Regions from separate parts of the Leisingera thetidis genome, predicted to be linked through region 2. Evidence: riboswitches for the same ligand, from Rfam matches in the RefSeq annotation. Region 2 holds a riboswitch; each other region holds the start of a gene.
What was found. A riboswitch is a leader RNA that binds a small molecule or an ion and turns the genes downstream of it on or off. The one in region 2 is predicted to bind cobalamin.
Positions count from the first base shown of each region.

Region 1: it holds a riboswitch for cobalamin, as region 2 does, so the genes downstream of both, OKQ63_RS13200 (ABC transporter substrate-binding protein) here and OKQ63_RS16280 (hypothetical protein) in region 2, are expected to answer to the same signal.
Region 3: it holds a riboswitch for cobalamin, as region 2 does, so the genes downstream of both, OKQ63_RS04725 (CbtB domain-containing protein) here and OKQ63_RS16280 (hypothetical protein) in region 2, are expected to answer to the same signal.
Region 4: it holds a riboswitch for cobalamin, as region 2 does, so the genes downstream of both, OKQ63_RS04795 (DUF1636 domain-containing protein) here and OKQ63_RS16280 (hypothetical protein) in region 2, are expected to answer to the same signal.

Region 1 covers NZ_CP109787.1:2,752,897-2,757,081, forward strand. Annotated here, with positions in the region: gene OKQ63_RS13195 (FecCD family ABC transporter permease) at 1-811, opposite strand, end outside; gene OKQ63_RS13200 (ABC transporter substrate-binding protein) at 808-1,818, opposite strand; cobalamin riboswitch at 1,978-2,169, opposite strand; gene OKQ63_RS13205 (succinylglutamate desuccinylase/aspartoacylase family protein) at 2,357-3,400, opposite strand; gene rimK (30S ribosomal protein S6--L-glutamate ligase) at 3,405-4,185, opposite strand, start outside.
Region 2 covers NZ_CP109787.1:3,372,506-3,376,690, forward strand. Annotated here, with positions in the region: gene nudC (NAD(+) diphosphatase) at 1-292, shown strand, start outside; gene OKQ63_RS16265 (SRPBCC family protein) at 350-817, shown strand; gene OKQ63_RS16270 (alpha/beta hydrolase family protein) at 829-1,707, opposite strand; gene OKQ63_RS16275 (TetR/AcrR family transcriptional regulator) at 1,778-2,386, shown strand; cobalamin riboswitch at 2,405-2,626, shown strand; gene OKQ63_RS16280 (hypothetical protein) at 2,737-3,141, shown strand; gene OKQ63_RS16285 (protein-tyrosine phosphatase family protein) at 3,210-3,743, opposite strand; gene OKQ63_RS16290 (DNA polymerase III subunit gamma/tau) at 3,938-4,185, shown strand, end outside.
Region 3 covers NZ_CP109787.1:1,001,851-1,006,035, reverse strand. Annotated here, with positions in the region: gene OKQ63_RS04740 (cobyrinic acid a,c-diamide synthase CobB) at 1-442, shown strand, start outside; gene cobA (uroporphyrinogen-III C-methyltransferase) at 439-1,161, shown strand; gene OKQ63_RS04730 (DUF1636 domain-containing protein) at 1,158-1,499, shown strand; cobalamin riboswitch at 1,587-1,804, shown strand; gene OKQ63_RS04725 (CbtB domain-containing protein) at 1,839-2,009, shown strand; gene OKQ63_RS04720 (CbtA family protein) at 2,014-2,712, shown strand; gene OKQ63_RS04715 (hypothetical protein) at 2,778-3,281, shown strand; gene cobF (precorrin-6A synthase (deacetylating)) at 3,355-4,149, shown strand; tRNA gene OKQ63_RS04705 (tRNA-Ser) at 4,155-4,185, opposite strand, start outside.
Region 4 covers NZ_CP109787.1:1,015,500-1,019,684, reverse strand. Annotated here, with positions in the region: gene glpD (glycerol-3-phosphate dehydrogenase) at 1-442, shown strand, start outside; gene cobO (cob(I)yrinic acid a,c-diamide adenosyltransferase) at 534-1,169, opposite strand; cobalamin riboswitch at 1,221-1,435, shown strand; gene OKQ63_RS04795 (DUF1636 domain-containing protein) at 1,533-1,943, shown strand; gene cobW (cobalamin biosynthesis protein CobW) at 1,946-2,980, shown strand; gene cobN (cobaltochelatase subunit CobN) at 3,150-4,185, shown strand, end outside.

The DNA of each region.
Region 1 (4,185 bases), 620 kb from region 2:
CGACGATCGATACCATCACCGCGGTCATCAGCGCGGTGGCAAAGATCAGCACCACCTGCACCCGCCGCACCGGGATGCCCAGCGCCGCGGCGGAATCGGTGCCGAAGGTGAAGGCATCCAGCGCCCGCGCATGGAACCGGCAGATCACCCAGCCCGCCAGCGCCAGCGGCACCGCCAGCCACACGTCCGGCCAGCGCACGCCGCTGAGGTTGCCCATCAGCCAGAACATGATGCCGCGGGCCTGATCGGCATTGGCGGACTTGGCGATGATGAAGGCGGTCAGCGCGTTGAACAGCTGCGAGCCGGCGATGCCCGCCAGCACGATCTGCGCCGCCGCCGCCCGGCTGCCCCCTGCCCCGGCGGCGCGCGCCAGCAAAGCGACAAAGCCGAAGGCCAGCAGCGCCCCGTTGAAGGCGCCAAAAGACAGCGACAGAGCCCCGCCGCCAAGCCCGGCAATGGTGACAGCCACCGCCCCGGTGGAGGCGCCGGCCGAAATTCCAAGAATGTAAGGATCGGCCAGCGCATTGCGCAGCAGGGCCTGCAGCACCACCCCGGTCACCGCCAGCGCCGCACCGCAGGCCCCCGCCACCAGTGCCCGCGGCAGCCGGTAGCTCCAGATGATGCCCTGGTCCACCGGGTCCACCGGCAGCCCCGCTCCGGCCAGTTTGTTGGCCAGAACCGACAGGACAAGGTCAGGCGCAAGCGCGGTTTCCCCGATCATTGCGCCCGCCAGAACCGCCGCAGCCAACACCGGCAGGGCCAGACAGACGCCCCTGACGCCCTGCCATGCAACTGCGGCGGCCGCGCTCATTCGCCGGCGCCGATCGCGCTGAGTTCAGCGGCCAGATCCTCCAGCGCCGGAATCGCCCGAATGGTGGCATCCATCGCCTGGGCGTCCATCACCACGATGCGGCCGTTCTTCACAGCATCCATCTGGCTGGCGACCGGGTCGGTGCGCAGGAACTCCAGCTTTTTCTCGTGGTCATCTGCGGCAAAGCGGCGGCGGTCCATGCGGGCAATCACGATCACCGTCGGGTTGGCCCTGGCGATGGTTTCCCAGCCGACGGTGGGCCATTCCTCGTCCGTTTCGATCACATTGCGCAGGCCCAGCTGCTGCATCATGTAGCCGGGCGCGCCTTTTTGGCCGGCCACAAACGGGTCACTCTCCAGTTCGGGCGACGAAAACCAGAACACGGCAGAGGCATCCTCCAGCGCAACCTCCTGCGCCTTGGCAACAGCCGCGGCTTCGCGCGCCTTGTAGCCGGCCACCAGTTCGGCGCCCTTTTCCGCTTCGCCGAAGATCGCTGCCAGTTCCTCGATGCCCTGATAGAGGCTGCCGGTGGTGAACATCTGCGTGCGGGTGCCGTCGCCGCCGGTGGTGTTGTCCTTGCCGACGCAATCGGCGGGCATCACATAGGTCGGGATGCCGAGGTCATGGAACTGCTCGCGCTTGGCAACGATGCCTTCGGGTCCGACGTGCCATTCGTATTGCGCCGCCACCAGGCCGGGGCGCTTGGCCACCACGCTTTCAAAGCTCGGGTCGTTGTCGGCCAGCCGTTCGACCTTGGCGTTCACGTCTGCATATTCCGGCAGCACGTCGTTGAACCAGACCGAGGTGCCCAGCACCTTGTCGCCCAGCCCCAGCGCATAGAGCACTTCTGTGGCAGCCTGGCCAACCGTCACGGAGGACGCCGCAGGCGCCTCGAAGGTGACGGACTGGCCGCAGTTTTCGATGGTCAGCGGAAAGCTTTCGCCGGCAGCCGCAGCCTGGGCCGCGAGAGTGAAGGACAGGCCGATCAGGCCGGAACGCAGGAACATGACTTTCGATCTCCATGTGTCAATGACCGGAGAACGGGTGAAAGGGCATTGACCGGTGAGGCGAGGCGGACAACCGGGGCCTTCCGCCTGTGCAGCCGAGCCGGGTCCGGCAGCGGTGGCACGTTTTCATCGGCAACCTCCCCGGACAACCCCGCCCGGTGTGTTTCGGTTTTGCCGGCAGGTCTCCTGACTGGCGGGTCACTGTCTGTCCCGTCTTCCCAGACCGTTGCGGGCCAGTGACACGATGGGACAGCTCTCGCCGCCTACAGTTGCGGGGGCAGTTCCGTTTGGCGCCCGAAAGCACCGCGGATTCCCTCTTAGCCCTTGCGGGACCGGTAGAGCGCGGGTAGCGCATCAATTCCGCTGCGGCAAGAAAAAGTTATGCTGCTCCGGGAAATCTCCGCAAACAGCGCATCTGCGCCGCGGCAAGGACGCCGCCCGGGCGCAGCTGGAGCCGCCGCGTCAAATGCCGGTGCTGCATAGCCGCCGCGGCTGCCGTCCGGGGCGCAGTTCTGCGCCGGAGAAATATTGATTTTCCTCAGATGATCTCATCTTCATCAAACATCGGATCATCCTCCAGCTGCGTGCTGAGGTCCTCTACCGTGTCCCCGGCCCTCTCAAAGGAACGGATGCTGCCCAGATTGAACACGGCGTCCCCCTCGTTCACCACCGGCATCATCGCGCGGCCGACTATAAGCCCGTCGAAAGGCGCCAGGATTTCCTGGTCCTCCTCCCCAAAGGGGTCGGAAACGGATCCCATCAGCTCCCCCTGCCGGACCAGCCCGCCATCGGCTTTGTACACTCTGAGGAGGCCGCCCATTGGCGCCCGCAGCCATTTGCTGGAAGAACAGAACTGCGGCGGTGTCTTGGGTTTGGAAATGCCTTTGGCCGGCAGCATCCCCATGTGCCGCATTACCCGCAGGATGCCGGCCAGCCCGGCCCTGACCGACAACTCGTCAAAGCGCAGCCCCTCGCCCGCCTCATACAGAAGGACATCCTTGCCCATCTCCATGGCCGCGCTGCGCAGGGAACCTTCGCGAAGAGCGGACCGCATCACGATGGGCGGGCCGAAGACTCCGGCGAGGTCCCGGGCGCGCGGGTTGCCGGGCGGGATGCGGATCTGCGGAAAGTTCGTCCGATGGATCGCCGCCGAGTGCAAATCGATCCCGAGATCCGACCGGGCGACAATTTCGGTCATAAACAAATGCGCCAGACGCGACGCCAGCGATCCATGCTCGCTGCCGGGAAACACCCGGTTGAGATCCCGCCTGTCAGGCAGATAGCGGGACCTGCTGATGAAGCCGAAGGCGTTGACAATCGGCACCGCGATCAGAGTGCCCTTGAGCACCGCCAGGTTCGGCGTCCGCAGCAGCCGGCGCACGATTTCCACACCGATCACTTCGTTGCCATGCACGCCGCCGCTGACAAAAATCACCGGCCCGTCCCGACGGCCATGCACGACATGCGCCGACATGGTGACCGGCGTGTGATCGGACAGGACACTGACCGGAAGGTCGACGGTAAGCCGGGATCCCGGCGCCACCTCGGCGTGGCCGATGGTGAAGGGCGGACGCGCCTTCATGCCGTTACCCTTTGCCCTTGGTTTTGGTGGCCCCGGTCTTGGCATGTTTTTCCAGGAATTCGATCATCTTGCCGGCGATATCCAGGCCGGTGGCGTTTTCCACCCCTTCCAGGCCGGGGGACGAGTTGACCTCCATGACCACCGCGCCGTGATTGGCCCGCAGCATGTCGACGCCGCAGGCGTTCAGCCCCATGGTCTTGGCCGCGCGGACGGCGGTGGCGCGCTCCTCCGGCGTCAGCTTGACAATCTGGGCCGACCCGCCGCGGTGCAGGTTGGAGCGGAAATCGCCTTCGGCCCCGGTGCGCTTCATCGCGGCAACCACCTTGCCGCCGATGACAATCGCCCGGATATCGGTGCCGCCGGATTCCTTGATGAATTCCTGCAGCAGGATGTTGACCCCGGCGCCGCGGAACGCCTCGACCACCGATTTTGCCGAACGGTCGGTATCGGCCAGCACCACGCCGATGCCCTGCGTGCCTTCCAGCAGCTTGATCACAATCGGCGCGCCGCCGGCGAGTTTGAGCACCTCTTCGGTCTGCTTGGGGTCGTGCGCGAAGGTGGTGACCGGCAGCCCGACGCCATCGCGGGACAACAGCTGCATCGAGCGCAGCTTGTCCCGCGACCGCCCGATGGCGACGCTTTCATTCAGCGGGTAGACCCCCATCATTTCGAACTGGCGCAGCACCGCGGTGCCGTAGAAGGTGACCGATGCCCCGATCCGCGGGATCACGGCGTTATAGCCTGTCAGTTTCTCACCGTTGTAATAGATCTCGGGCCGCCGGGTT
Region 2 (4,185 bases):
GGCCGCCGTGCGCCGCGAGACCTTTGAGGAAACCGGCGTCCGGGTCGGCGCCGTCAGCTACCTGTCGAGCCAGCCCTGGGCCTTTCCGATGTCGCTGATGTTCGGCTGCGCAGGCATTGCTCTCAGCCGGGAAATCAGCATCGATCCGAATGAAATCGAAGACGCGCTGTGGGTCAGCCGGGAGGAGATGATGACCGTCTTCGGAGGCGGCCACCCGGTGATGAAACCCTCGCGCGAGGGGGCAATTGCCCATTTTCTGCTCAAGAACTGGCTTGCGGACACGCTGGACTAGAGCGCATATTGCCGCAAAAGGCGTGGCAGCCAGGCGGCGCAACTGAGGCAGGCGAGCATGGAATTTCTAAGCAAAGAAGATATCGAAGCCCCGATTGCCGGTGTGTTCGGCGCGATCAGCGATTTCGAGCTGCTGGAGCGCTCCGCCTTGCGGCGCGGCATCGAGCTGCAGCGCATCGGCGATCCTGCCAGTCCGGAAAAAGGCCTGGCGTGGGACCTGGCCTTCAGCTTCCGCGGCAAGCAGCGCGACATCCGGCTGGCGCTGGCATCTTACACGCCGGTCACCGGAATGATCCTGACCGGCGGCGGCAGCGGCATCGACGGCCGGATGGAGGTTGAATTGCTGGCGCTGTCGCCGCAACGGACCCGCATGTCGGTGCAGCTGACACTGTCGCCCACGACCCTGACCGGCCGCCTGCTGGTGCAATCGCTGAAACTGGCGCGCAGCAACCTTACCCGCCGGTTCAAGCTGCGGCTGGCGGAATATGCCAAGATCACCGAGGAACGGCTGAACCGCACCGCCTGACCGGCTGCGCATCAGATCTGCGGAATCAGACCGGGCCACAGGCTGGCATTGGCCGGGGCAAAGGCGCCGAGATGGCCAATCGCCTGCAGGCCCGACCGGTTCGGCACCAGCACCGTACGCCGCTGCGGCACCCCGCCGAAAACCTCGCCCAGGCGCCACACGGCAGGTGGCGGCACAACGTCATCATCCGCGATCGCAAACAGATCCACCGGAATGCCGCTTTCGGCCCAGCGGGGGCGCGGCAGGCTGCGGCCGGTGTCCGGCAGGTAGCTGCCCCGGGTGGTGCACCAGCGCCGCCATTGCCAGTAGACCCCGGCGGGCAAATCGGCCCCGAACCCCACCGCGCGCCCGGGCAGATAGCCCAGGGCACCGGCCGCCAGCGGCACATGGCCGAACCAGAAAGCCAGCGCCAGCGCTCGGTAGGGCCAGGGATGATCGTGGTGATGCACCAAGCCGCCCGCAACCACGATCATGCGGGCGACGTCCTCAAGACCATCCTGCAGGGGCATCAGCATCGCCCCCAGCGAATGGCCGATCACCCACAACGGCACGCCCGCGCAGTGCCGCCGCATCTCGGCCCGGGCGGCCGGCTGATCCACCAGCGCCCACTCGGCCATTGTAACCTTGGAGCGGCGCGGATGGCCCTGCGCCGAGTCTCCGAAATCCCGGTAGTCATAGGTCAGGCAGGCGATCTGCCGCTCTGCCGCCAGCCAGCGCGCGAAATGCCGGTAAAAGCGCTGCGGCACCCCGGTTGCGCCGTTCAGCACCACCGCCGCCTTTGCCGTCCCGGCCGGCTGGTACAGCCGCCCGGCCAGCTCCCCGTCCCCGGAGGCAAAGCGCAGCTCCTGCTCCCGGATACCGGCGGTATGTTCTGCGTGTCTGTCCAGCATGGCGGCCTCCTAGACCAATCGGTCTAATCCCTGACTGGACCATTTGGTCCAATGCTGTCAAGCTGCCGCCATGACTGACGTGACGACAGCCAGCCCGCATCAGGACAGCCTGCCTCCGACCCGGGACCGGCTGATCCGCGCCGCGGCCCGCCTGTTCCGCGACAAGGGCTATACCGGCACCGGCCTGGCAGAGCTGCTGGCCGCTGCCGCGGCGCCGAAGGGCTCGCTTTACCACCATTTCCCGAATGGCAAATCCGACCTCGCGCTGGCCGCGGCGGCTTGGGCCTCGGATCAGATGCTGGAGCTGATCGACGCCGCCTTCAACCCGGCCCCTAGCTTTCCCGAAGGCGCCAAGACGGTCTGCTACAAACTGGCCAAGCTGTTCGACAAGCAAGGCAGATGGAGCGGCTGCCCGGTCTCTGCCACCCTGTTCGCAGGACCCGAAAACGAGGCCTTTCACCGGCACGCCGCGGAGCTGTTCGAGGGCTGGATCGCGGCCACTGCCCGCCATGCCGAGCGCCTGGGCCTGCCGCAGGACGCGGCCCGCGCCGCCGCCGAAAACTTCTATGTCCTGCTGCAGGGCGGCTGGCAGCTGGCGCGGGTGCGGCGCGACTCGGATGTGATCCGGGGGCTGCACCGGCAGATGCACGCACCAATGCAGTTGCAGAAAAACGATTGACGACTCGGGGCGCCAGCCGCTACCGCTGGTGGCGATGGTTCCCGCGCCACAGAATCTTGTGTCCGGGATGAAAAGGGAACACGGTGCGGCCTGCACGCAAGCAGGCCAATTCCGCGGCTGCCCCCGCAACTGTAAGCGGCGAGCGACCCCGATAGAGCCACTGGCCCGCAAAAAGGCCGGGAAGGATCGGGAAAGCGACGACCCGCAAGTCAGGAGACCTGCCATCGGAAGTGAAACTCGAAACCGGGCGGGGTGTCCGGACAGGGTCTGATGGCTGCGGCGGAGGCTTTCCGTCATTCATCCGGTCTCTTGTCCGCCAGACCCCCGCGCCACGCGCGGAGGGCGCAGATATGATTTGGACGGACCAGACGCATTTCTATGCGGCAACGGATTGCAAGTATTTGGGGCGCCCCTGCCCTGCGGCGGAACGGATGATCGCCAAGCTGGCCGAGGCGATGACCAGGGCCAAACCGCTGACCCAGGAGGATTTCGAGATCACCGGCACCACCGCGCTGGACGGCTGCCCGCGCACCTGCCCGGCGCAGTTTGCCGCCAGCCATGACCGGATCCGGCTGTATTGCGGCGTGGGTGGAGAGGCCCCGCGCGAAGGGCTGGACCGCTTTGCCGATGCCATCCTCAGCCGCGGCGGCACCGGCTTTGCGGCCTCGAAACTGGACGCCCGCCCCTGCGCGCTGATGGAGGCGCTGCCGAAAACCGCCGAAGCGCGGCAGGCGGAACAGATGATGGCGCTGTGAAACCGAAATCACGCAAGCTCTGAGAGCCGGGCGATTGCGTTCCTGGCTTGCGTGGCGGCCCGGCCTGCCTACTGCGCCGCACAGGCCCACTGCAATTGCCCGTCAGTCTCCACTGCGCAGGGCCGCACCGTCCGCAGCCGCGCCAGCGCTTGCGCCGGATCCTCGCCGCATTCGATCATCAGCCGCAGCACCGCCATGCCCGACCGCCCGCAGCCGCCACGGCAATGCACCAGCACCCGGCCGCCGCCGCCCAGCGCCTGCCGTGCCGACTGGCTGGCGGCGGGCCATTTCGCCGCCACCGCGGGCGGCGGCACCTGGAAATCCGGCACCGGCAGATGCAGCCAGCGGCAGGCCATGCTTTGAATATCGATCCCCAGCCGCGGCACCCCCGCGGCGTCATGCTCCTCGGCCGTGGTCATCGAGAGCACCAGCCCCGGTTTCCACTGATAGATCTGGATCAGGTCGCCCCGGTAATCGCCCGCCCCGCCGGGCAGCCGGCACAGCGCCAGAATGCCGCCGCCGGCCGACAGCGCATGGATGATCAGGCCAGCCTGCGCCGCGCCGTCCTGCGCGGCAGGCTTCGAGGTTTCGTCAGTTCGCATACCGCCTCCTCAGCCGCTGCGTTCCTGCATGCCCCCGCATCTCCCCGTCTGCGCAGACTAGCTTCTAACCGCGCAATCCCAAAGCCCTTTTGCGGCCTCAGGATTGCCGCCTTCTGCGGTGGACGAATGCGGCGCGCTTCAATACCCTGCGCGGAACGCGGGCGCTCCGCATCCCGAATCCGGCACGAGACATCATGAACGACATCCCCAGCGGCACACCCGGCGGCACCGGCCCCTCCAAATACCAGGTTCTGGCCCGCAAGTACCGGCCCGAGACCTTTGCCGATCTGGTCGGCCAGGACGCCATGGTGCGGACGCTGAAAAATGCCTTTGCCGCCGACCGCATCGCGCAGGCCTTCATCATGACCGGCATCCGCGGCACCGGCAAGACCACCACCGCGCGGATTATTGCCAAGGGCATGAACTGCGTCGGCGCCGATGG
Region 3 (4,185 bases), 2.0 Mb from region 2:
CTGGCTGCCCGGCGGCTACCCGGAGCTGCACGGCGGCACCCTGGCGGCGGCGGAAACCTTCCGCAGGGGCCTGCGCAGACATGCGGAAACCAAACCGGTGCATGGCGAATGCGGCGGCTACATGGCCCTGGGCGAGGCGCTGATCGACAAGGACGGCAACCGCCACCGGATGCTCGGGCTGCTGGGCCTTGTGACCTCTTACGAGAAGCGCAAGTTCCACCTCGGCTACCGCCGCGCGGTGCTGCAGGCCGGTATGCCCGGTTTCGCTGCGGGCACCGCCCTGCGCGGGCATGAGTTCCATTATTCCACCATCCTCGAAGAACCCGACGCACCGCTGGCCAATGTCATGGATGCCGACGGCGGCCCGGTGCCCGAGACCGGCTCCATCAAAGGCAATGTCACCGGCACCTTCTTCCACCTGATCACCGGAGAGCGCGCATGAGCGGTTTCGTCAGCTTTGTCTCTTCCGGCCCCGGCGACCCGGAACTCTTGACCGTCAAGGCGGTCAAGCGGCTGGAGGCGGCGGATGCGATCCTTTTCGATGATCTGTCCTCCGGCCCGATCCTGAGCCACGCCCGCGCCGATGCGGATCTGGTCGGCGTCGGCAAGCGCGCCGGGCGCCCCTCGCCCAAGCAGGACCACGTGAGCCAGCTGCTGGTCGATTACGCGTCTTCCGGCCTCAGCGTGGTGCGGCTGAAATCCGGCGATTCCGGCGTTTTCGGCCGTCTGGAGGAAGAAATCACTGCCCTGCGCGAAGCCGGCATCGGGTTTGAAATCGTGCCGGGCGTCACCGCGGCCTCGGCAGCAGCGGCGGCGGCCAACATCCCGCTCACCCGGCGCCAGACGGCGCGGCGGCTGCAGTTCATCACCGGCCATGACGTGACCGGCGGGCTGCCGGACGACCTCAACATGGCGGCGCTGGCGGACGGCGAGGCCACCACCGTGGTCTACATGGGCAAACGCACCTTTGCCGACCTGTCGGAAAAGCTGATGGAGGCCGGCCTGCCTGAAACCACCCCCGCGCTGGTGGCGCTCGGCGTCTCGACACCCGAACAATCGCTGCACCGGCACACCGTCGGCGAGCTGCCCGCCCTGCTGCGGCAGATGGAGACCACGGCGCCTGTGCTCATCCTCTACGGGCCGCTGGCCGAGCCGGAATGAGCCTGCCCACCCTCACCCTCACCCTCTGCCGCACCTGCCGCGGCGCCGACCCTGCCCTGCCCGGGCAGGTTTCGGCGGCGCTGGAGGCGGCAGGGGTGGACGCCCGGCTGCAACAGGCGGACTGCATGTCCGGCTGCACCCGGCCGCAGACGCTGGCGGTGCGCCAAACCGGCAAGACCGCCTATCTGTTCGGGGAGATCAGCGCCGCGGACCTGCCGGACCTGCTGACCTTCCTGCAGATGTATCACGAAAGCCCGGACGGCAATTTCGCCGATGCCCGTCCCCTGGGGGGGCTGCGGTTCAAGGCGATCGCCCGGATACCGGCCGGTCTGTCCTGATCCGCCAGCAGCGGGATTTCCCGCCGGTCATGACGCGGAAGGACCGGAACTTGGCGGTTTCTTCCTTGACCGGACGCTCCCGCGCGGGGCACAACACTCCGATATGGTGTCTGATAGTGCCTAAGCACTGGGACTGAAACGGGAATGAGGACGGTGGACCAAATCGCGGCACCGAAGCCTCAACCGCCCCCGCGACTGTGAGCGGCGAGCGGCCTTCCACTATCCACTGGCGCGCAAGACGCCGGGAAGGAGGAAGGCAGCAGCGACCCGCGAGTCAGGAGACCGGCCGTATGGGAACGCAAACTTACGCCGTCGGGTGTGACGGCAAGGAGGACGACAATGACGACCAAGACGCTTAAGGCTTCTGCCGCCGGCACCACTGTAATTCCGGCGCTGTTTGCCGTGGTTCTGGGCCTGGGGATCATCACGCTGACCGGCCATGTGCAGGCATCCGCCCTGCATGACGCCGCTCATGACGTGCGCCACGCAACCGGCTTCCCCTGCCACTAAGGCCATGTTCAGTCGCATTCTGACCAGCGGCCTGTTCGCTGGCGCTGCAGCAGGGCTGATTACCGCCCTGCTGCAGCTGTATTTCGTGCAGCCCGTGCTGCTCCACGCCGAACTCTACGAGGGCGGCGAGCTGGTGCATTTCGGCGCTGCCCCCGTAACTGCCCACCCCGATCTGCCCGGCCTGTTCGCCGAGCCCATGCGCGACGGTCTCAGCATCATCTTCACCATGCTGACCTATACCGGGTATGCGCTGGTGATGGCGGCGCTGATGTCCGTGGCCGAGCGCCAGGGGCATGTGATCAATGCCCGCACAGGCCTTCTGTGGGGATTGGCGGGGTTCATCACCTTCCACTTCGCGCCCGGCCTGTCGCTGGCGCCGGAAGTGCCGGGTGTCGCGGCCGCAGACGTCGGCGTGCGCCAGGTCTGGTGGACCGTCACCGTCGCAGCGGCCGGTGTTGCCATGTGGCTGATTGCCTTTGGCGGCAATCTGGTCAGCTACCTGGTCGCGGCGCTCCTGCTGATGGCCCCGCATATCGTCGGCGCACCTGAGCCGGAAACGTTCTCGGGCCCGGTTCCGACCGAGATCGGCGCGCTGTTTGCCGCCCGTGCATTCGGCATCGGCATGGCCGCCTGGGTGCTGCTGGGCAGCTTTGCCGGCTACTTCTGGCAGGCCGAAGGCAAGCGCGAAGCCGCGGCAGCCTGATCCCGCTCCGCATTGCTCCCCGCCGGCTCTGTCCGGCGGGGGTTTTCTTTTCCGAGGATGACAAGATGTCCCGCTCTCTCGCTCTCTTCGCGATCGGCCTGATCTTTGGCGGCGGCGCCGGTTTTGTGATTGCCGCCGGCAATGGCGTCACCTTTGACGGCCACGACCACGGCGACCCGGCCCATCACGGCGGCACTCATGCCGAGGCCATGGCCCATGATCACTCCACTGCTGTCGACCTGCCCGCGGGCAGCGATGCGCCCAGCGTTGCGATTCAGCTGATCAAGGATCCGATGGCCGGCTGGAACCTGCAAGTGCTGCCGCAGAACTTCCGGTTTGCCCCCGAAAACGCCTCCGCCGCGGATGTGCCGGGCGAAGGCCATGCGCATATCTATGTGAACGGTGAAAAACTCGCCCGGCTTTATGCCGGCTGGATGCATATCCCATCGCTGCCCGAAGGGGCCGAGGTGAAGGTCTCGCTCAACACCAACAGCCACAGCCCGCTGATGGTCGCGGGCGAACCGGTCGAAGCCAAGACCACCGCTCCCGCGGACGGCGGAGGCTCCTGACCGCAACTGCACACTTGCAAGACCCTCAGCGCGGCCCCATAGGGGGCCGTGTTTTCACGTGAAAGGCCCCGTCATGATTGAGCTTTCCCTGATCGGCATCGGCACCGGCAACCCGCAGCACATGACACTGCAGGCGATCGACGCGCTGAACGCGCAGGATTTGATCCTGATCCCCAACAAGGGCGCGGGCAAGGACGACCTGGCGGGCCTCAGGCGCGCGATCTGCGACCGGACGATCAAGGGCGATGGCCCGAAGATCGTCGAATTCGCCCTGCCGGTGCGGGATGAGGCCACCAAAAGCTACCGCCAGCGGGTCGACGACTGGCACGACGCCATCGCGGAGATCTGGTGGCAGAACATCACCGCACACCTGCCCGCGGGCGGCAAGGCCGGGTTCCTGGTCTGGGGCGATCCCTCGCTCTACGACAGCACCATGCGGATCGCCGAGCGGCTGAAGAAACTGGCGGAGATCAAGCTGACGGTCATTCCCGGCATCACCTCGATTCAGGCGCTGACCGCGGCGCATGCGATCCCGGTCAATGAAATCGGCGCGCCGTTCACCATCACCACAGGACGGCGCCTGCGTGAAGACGGCTGGCCGGACAGTGCCGATACGCTGGTGATCATGCTGGACGGGGAATGCTCGTTTCAGTCCATCGATCCGGCTGGGGTAGAGATCTTCTGGACCGCCTATGCCGGCATGGAAAACCAGATTTCCGTTGCGGGACCGCTGTCCGAGGCCGCCGAGCAGATCATCGAAGCCCGGGCCAAGGCGCGGGCCGCGCATGGCTGGATCATGGATATCTACCTGCTGCGCAAGGGCGGAAACGCGGGCCATCCAGCAGACGGCGGTTCTGAGGCCGGCTGAGTGAGTGGCGGGGAGACAGGGATTCGAACCCTGGGA
Region 4 (4,185 bases), 2.0 Mb from region 2:
CAAGATCACCACCTACCGCAAACTGGCCGAGGCGGCACTGGCCAAGATTGGCGAGGTATTCCCGCAGCTGCCCGGCGACTGGACCGCAGGCGTCGCCCTGCCCGGCGGCGATTTCGCGGTGGCGGATGTGGAAACGTTGAAGACCAGACTGGCTGCGGACTACCCGTTCCTGACGCCCTATTGGGCGGGCCGGATGATCCGCGCCTATGGCACCGAGGCCTGGGAGGTGCTGGGCGATGCCAAAACCGCCGCTGATCTGGGGCAGGACTTTGGCGCGACCATCACCGCGCAGGAGCTTGACTGGGCCATTGCCCGCGAATGGGTGCGCGCGGGCGATGACTACCTGTGGCGGCGCACCAAGCTGGGCCTGCGACTGGATGAGGCCCAGCGCGCAGCGGTGGATGCCTACATTCAAGGCAAGGCCGCACAGCTCGCCGCATAAATGATGAGCTGCCCGGCGGCACCGCCGGGCGGCGCCTGCCTGCCCCCGGCAGGCGCTTTTGCGCCTACCCAGGCAGGCTTCGCCCTCAGCTTTAAAACTCGACGCCCTTCTGCGCCTTTACTCCGGCGCGGAACGGATGCTTGATCTGGCCCATCTCTGTCACCAGATCGGCGATCTCGATCAGCTCTTCCTTGGCGTTGCGGCCGGTCAGCACCACATGGGTCATCGGCGGCTTCTGCTCCACCAGGAACTCCAGCACCTCCTCGAGATCCAGATACTCATAGCGCAGCGCGATGTTGATCTCGTCCAGCAGCACCATGGTGTTGCGCTCGTCCAGGATCATCTCCTTGGCCTTTTCCCAGCCTTTCTGGGCGGCGGCAATGTCACGCGCCTTGTCCTGCGTCTCCCAGGTAAAGCCTTCGCCCATCGCATAGAACTGGCACAGATCGCTGAAGTTCTCCTCGATCAGCGTGCGCTCGCCGGTCTGCCAGGCGCCCTTGATGAACTGCACCACGGCGGACGGCATCCCGTGCGCGATGCAGCGCATGATCATGCCGAACCCGGACGAGGATTTCCCCTTGCCCGGCCCGGTGTGGACGATGATCAGGCCCTTCTCGCCTTCCTTCGTCTTCATCATCCGGTCGCGGGCGGCTTTCTTCTTGGCCATCTTCGACGCGTGGCGGGCGGCTTCCGCTTCCGAAATGCCGGTTTCGGGCTTTTCGCTCATAAGGGCTCTCCAGCTGTTTGACCCCATGTCTTGACAAAGAAGGGCACGATAGCGCAAGGGGGTTTCGCTGGTTCCTGCAAATGCAGGCGAAGAGGGAATGTGAAGGCCCCCATATCCGATGGGTGCTCAAGCACAGCCGCCCCCGCGACCGTGACCGGATGAGGCCGCCATGCCACTGGGAGAGACCCCGGGAAGGCAGGATGGCCGGCAAGGCGCTGGCCTTGGCATCCGCAAGCCGGGAGACCTGCCAGCGTGTGAGAGATCAACGGGCGGGCGGGGTGTTCCGCGACCGGTTGAGGGGCTGGCACGCTGCCGCCCCTTTTCGGCCATCCCGCACGCCCTGCCGCGACAGGAGACGCGCCGATGGCTGACGATCAGGCGGTTACCCCCGCCAGCACCCCGGGACCGGTCACGCTGACCGTATGCCTCACCTGCCGCCGCGACGGCGCCGATCCCGAGGCTGCCCGTCCGGGCGCTGTCCTGCACGCCGCGCTGGAAGAGGCCGGAATGCCCGCAGGCGTCGCCTTGCGCGGTGTTGAATGCCTGTCCTCCTGCAAACGCGGCTGTGCCGTTGCACTGGTCGGCGGCGCGGAGCGCTGGACTTATGTCTACGGCGACCTCGACCCGGACCAGCATGTTCCCGAAATCCTGGAAGGCGCTGCAGCCTATGCCGCCACCGCCGACGGCCTCGTGCCCTGGCGCGAGCGGCCGCAGACCTTCCGCAAGCAATCCGTTGCCCGCATCCCGCCGGCCAAGTTCTTCTCCGAGGAGTAATCATGAGCGACCTCAACAAGATCCCCGTCACCGTCATCACCGGCTTCCTTGGCGCAGGGAAAACCACGCTGATCCGCCACCTGATGCAGAATCCCCAGGGCAAGCGCCTGGCGGTGGTGGTGAACGAGTTCGGCACTGCCGGAGTCGACGGCGACATCCTTAAATCCTGTGCCGACGACAACTGCCCGGCGGAGAACATCATGGAGCTGGCCAACGGCTGCATCTGCTGCACAGTGGCGGATGACTTCATCCCCACCATCGAGCAATTGATGGCGCTGCCGGAAAAGCCCGATCACATCGTGATCGAAACCTCCGGCCTGGCCCTGCCCAAGCCGCTGCTCAAGGCCTTTGACTGGCCCGCGATCCGCTCCCGCATCACCGTCGACGGCGTGATCGCGCTGGCGGACGCTGAAGCGGTCGCCAAGGGCCAGTTTGCCCCCGATCTCGACGCCGTGCAGGCCCAGCGCGAAGCGGATGACAGCATCGACCACGAAACCCCGCTCAGCGAGGTATTCGAGGACCAGATCTCCTGCGCCGACATCGTGCTGCTGTCCAAGGCCGACCTGGCCGGCGACGAAGGCGTCGAGAAGGCCCGCGCCGTGATCGAAGCCGAGGCGCCGCGCAAGCTGCCGATCCTGCCGATGAGCGAAGGCGTCATCGACCCGCGCATCATCCTGGGCCTCGGCGCGGCGGCTGAGGACGATCTCGACGCCCGCCCCAGCCACCACGACGGCCACCACGACCACGAGCATGACGATTTTGAAAGCATCGTTGTCGAATTGGGCGAAGTCTCCGACCCGGAAGCGCTGCAGAATGCCATCGTGAAACTCGCCCGCGAACGCAATATCCTGCGCGTCAAAGGCTATGTCGCGGTGGAAGGAAAGCCGATGCGGATGCTGGTTCAGGCCGTGGGCGAGCGTTTGCGCGCCCAGTACGACCAGCCCTGGGGCGCGCAGCCGCGCAAGACCGCCCTGGTGGTCATCGCCGAGCATGACAACATCGACGAACAGGCCATCCGCGCCGAGCTGGGGGCGTAAGCAGATGCGCCAAAGCGAAACTTCAAACGTTTCGCCCGGCGGCAACGCCGGGCAGCGCCCGACCTCCCCGTTTTGCCAGGGGCAAACCTTTGGTTTGACGGGAGGGCGCTTCGCTTCCTCCCGAGGCCGGGCGCTGCCCTCTGCTCTTCTTTCCGAAAGGGCCTGACCCATGCACGTCGTCTTCCGCGAAAGCCACGGCCTTGACGAGACCGACACCCCGCAGGACCTCGGGCAGACGCCTGCGGACCTTGTGGTGCTGTCCTTCTCCGACAGCGACCTCGGCGCCTTCGCGGCGGGCTGGCACCGCGCGGACGGCAAGCTGCCCTCCCTGCGCCTCGCCAATCTGGTGGCGCTGAAGCACCCGCTGTCGGTCGACGTCTACGCGGAACAGACGCTGGAGGGCGCCAAGGGCATCCTCGTCCGCCTGATCGGCGGTGAAAGCTATTGGTCCTACGGCCTGGCCACCCTGCAGGATCTGGCCCGCCGCAAGGGCATTGCACTGGCCATCCTCCCCGCCGACGGGCGCGAGGACGCGCGGCTTGATGAGCTGTCCACCCTGCCCGTTTCCACCCTGCGCCGGCTGCAGGCGCTCTGCGATGCAGGCGGTGCGGTTGCGGCGCAGGCTGCACTGGCGCAGCTGTCGCTGGCAGCCGGCCTTTACGCAGGCCCGGTGCTTGGCCTCAAGTCCATGCCCGAGCATGGCTTCTACGACCCATCCAAGGGCGTTCTGGCAGACCTGTCCGCACAGGACAAACCGCTGGTGCTGGTGAGTTTCTACCGCTCCTACCTCACAGCTGCCGATACCGCCCCGGTCGATGCCCTGATCGCGGAACTGCGGGGCCGCGGCTACGCGGCTTACGGCGTTTTTGCCGCCAGTCTCAAGACGCCCGCCGCCGCAGACTGGCTGCGCGCAAAGCTCCCGGAACTGGCCCCGGCCGCCATCGTCAACGCCACCGCGTTTTCAGCGCAGGGCACCGACGGCAGCACCTCGCCGCTCTCCGCCACCGGCTGTCCGGTCTTTCAGATCGCCCTCTCCACCGCCCGCAAGAAGGACTGGGCCGAGGCCGGCCGCGGCCTCTCTCCGGCTGATCTGGCCATGCATGTGGTTCTGCCCGAGGTCGACGGCCGCATCTTTGCAGGCGTCGTCAGCTTCAAATCGCCGGGCAGGAAAGACCCGGACCTGCAATACTCCCGCTTCGCCCACC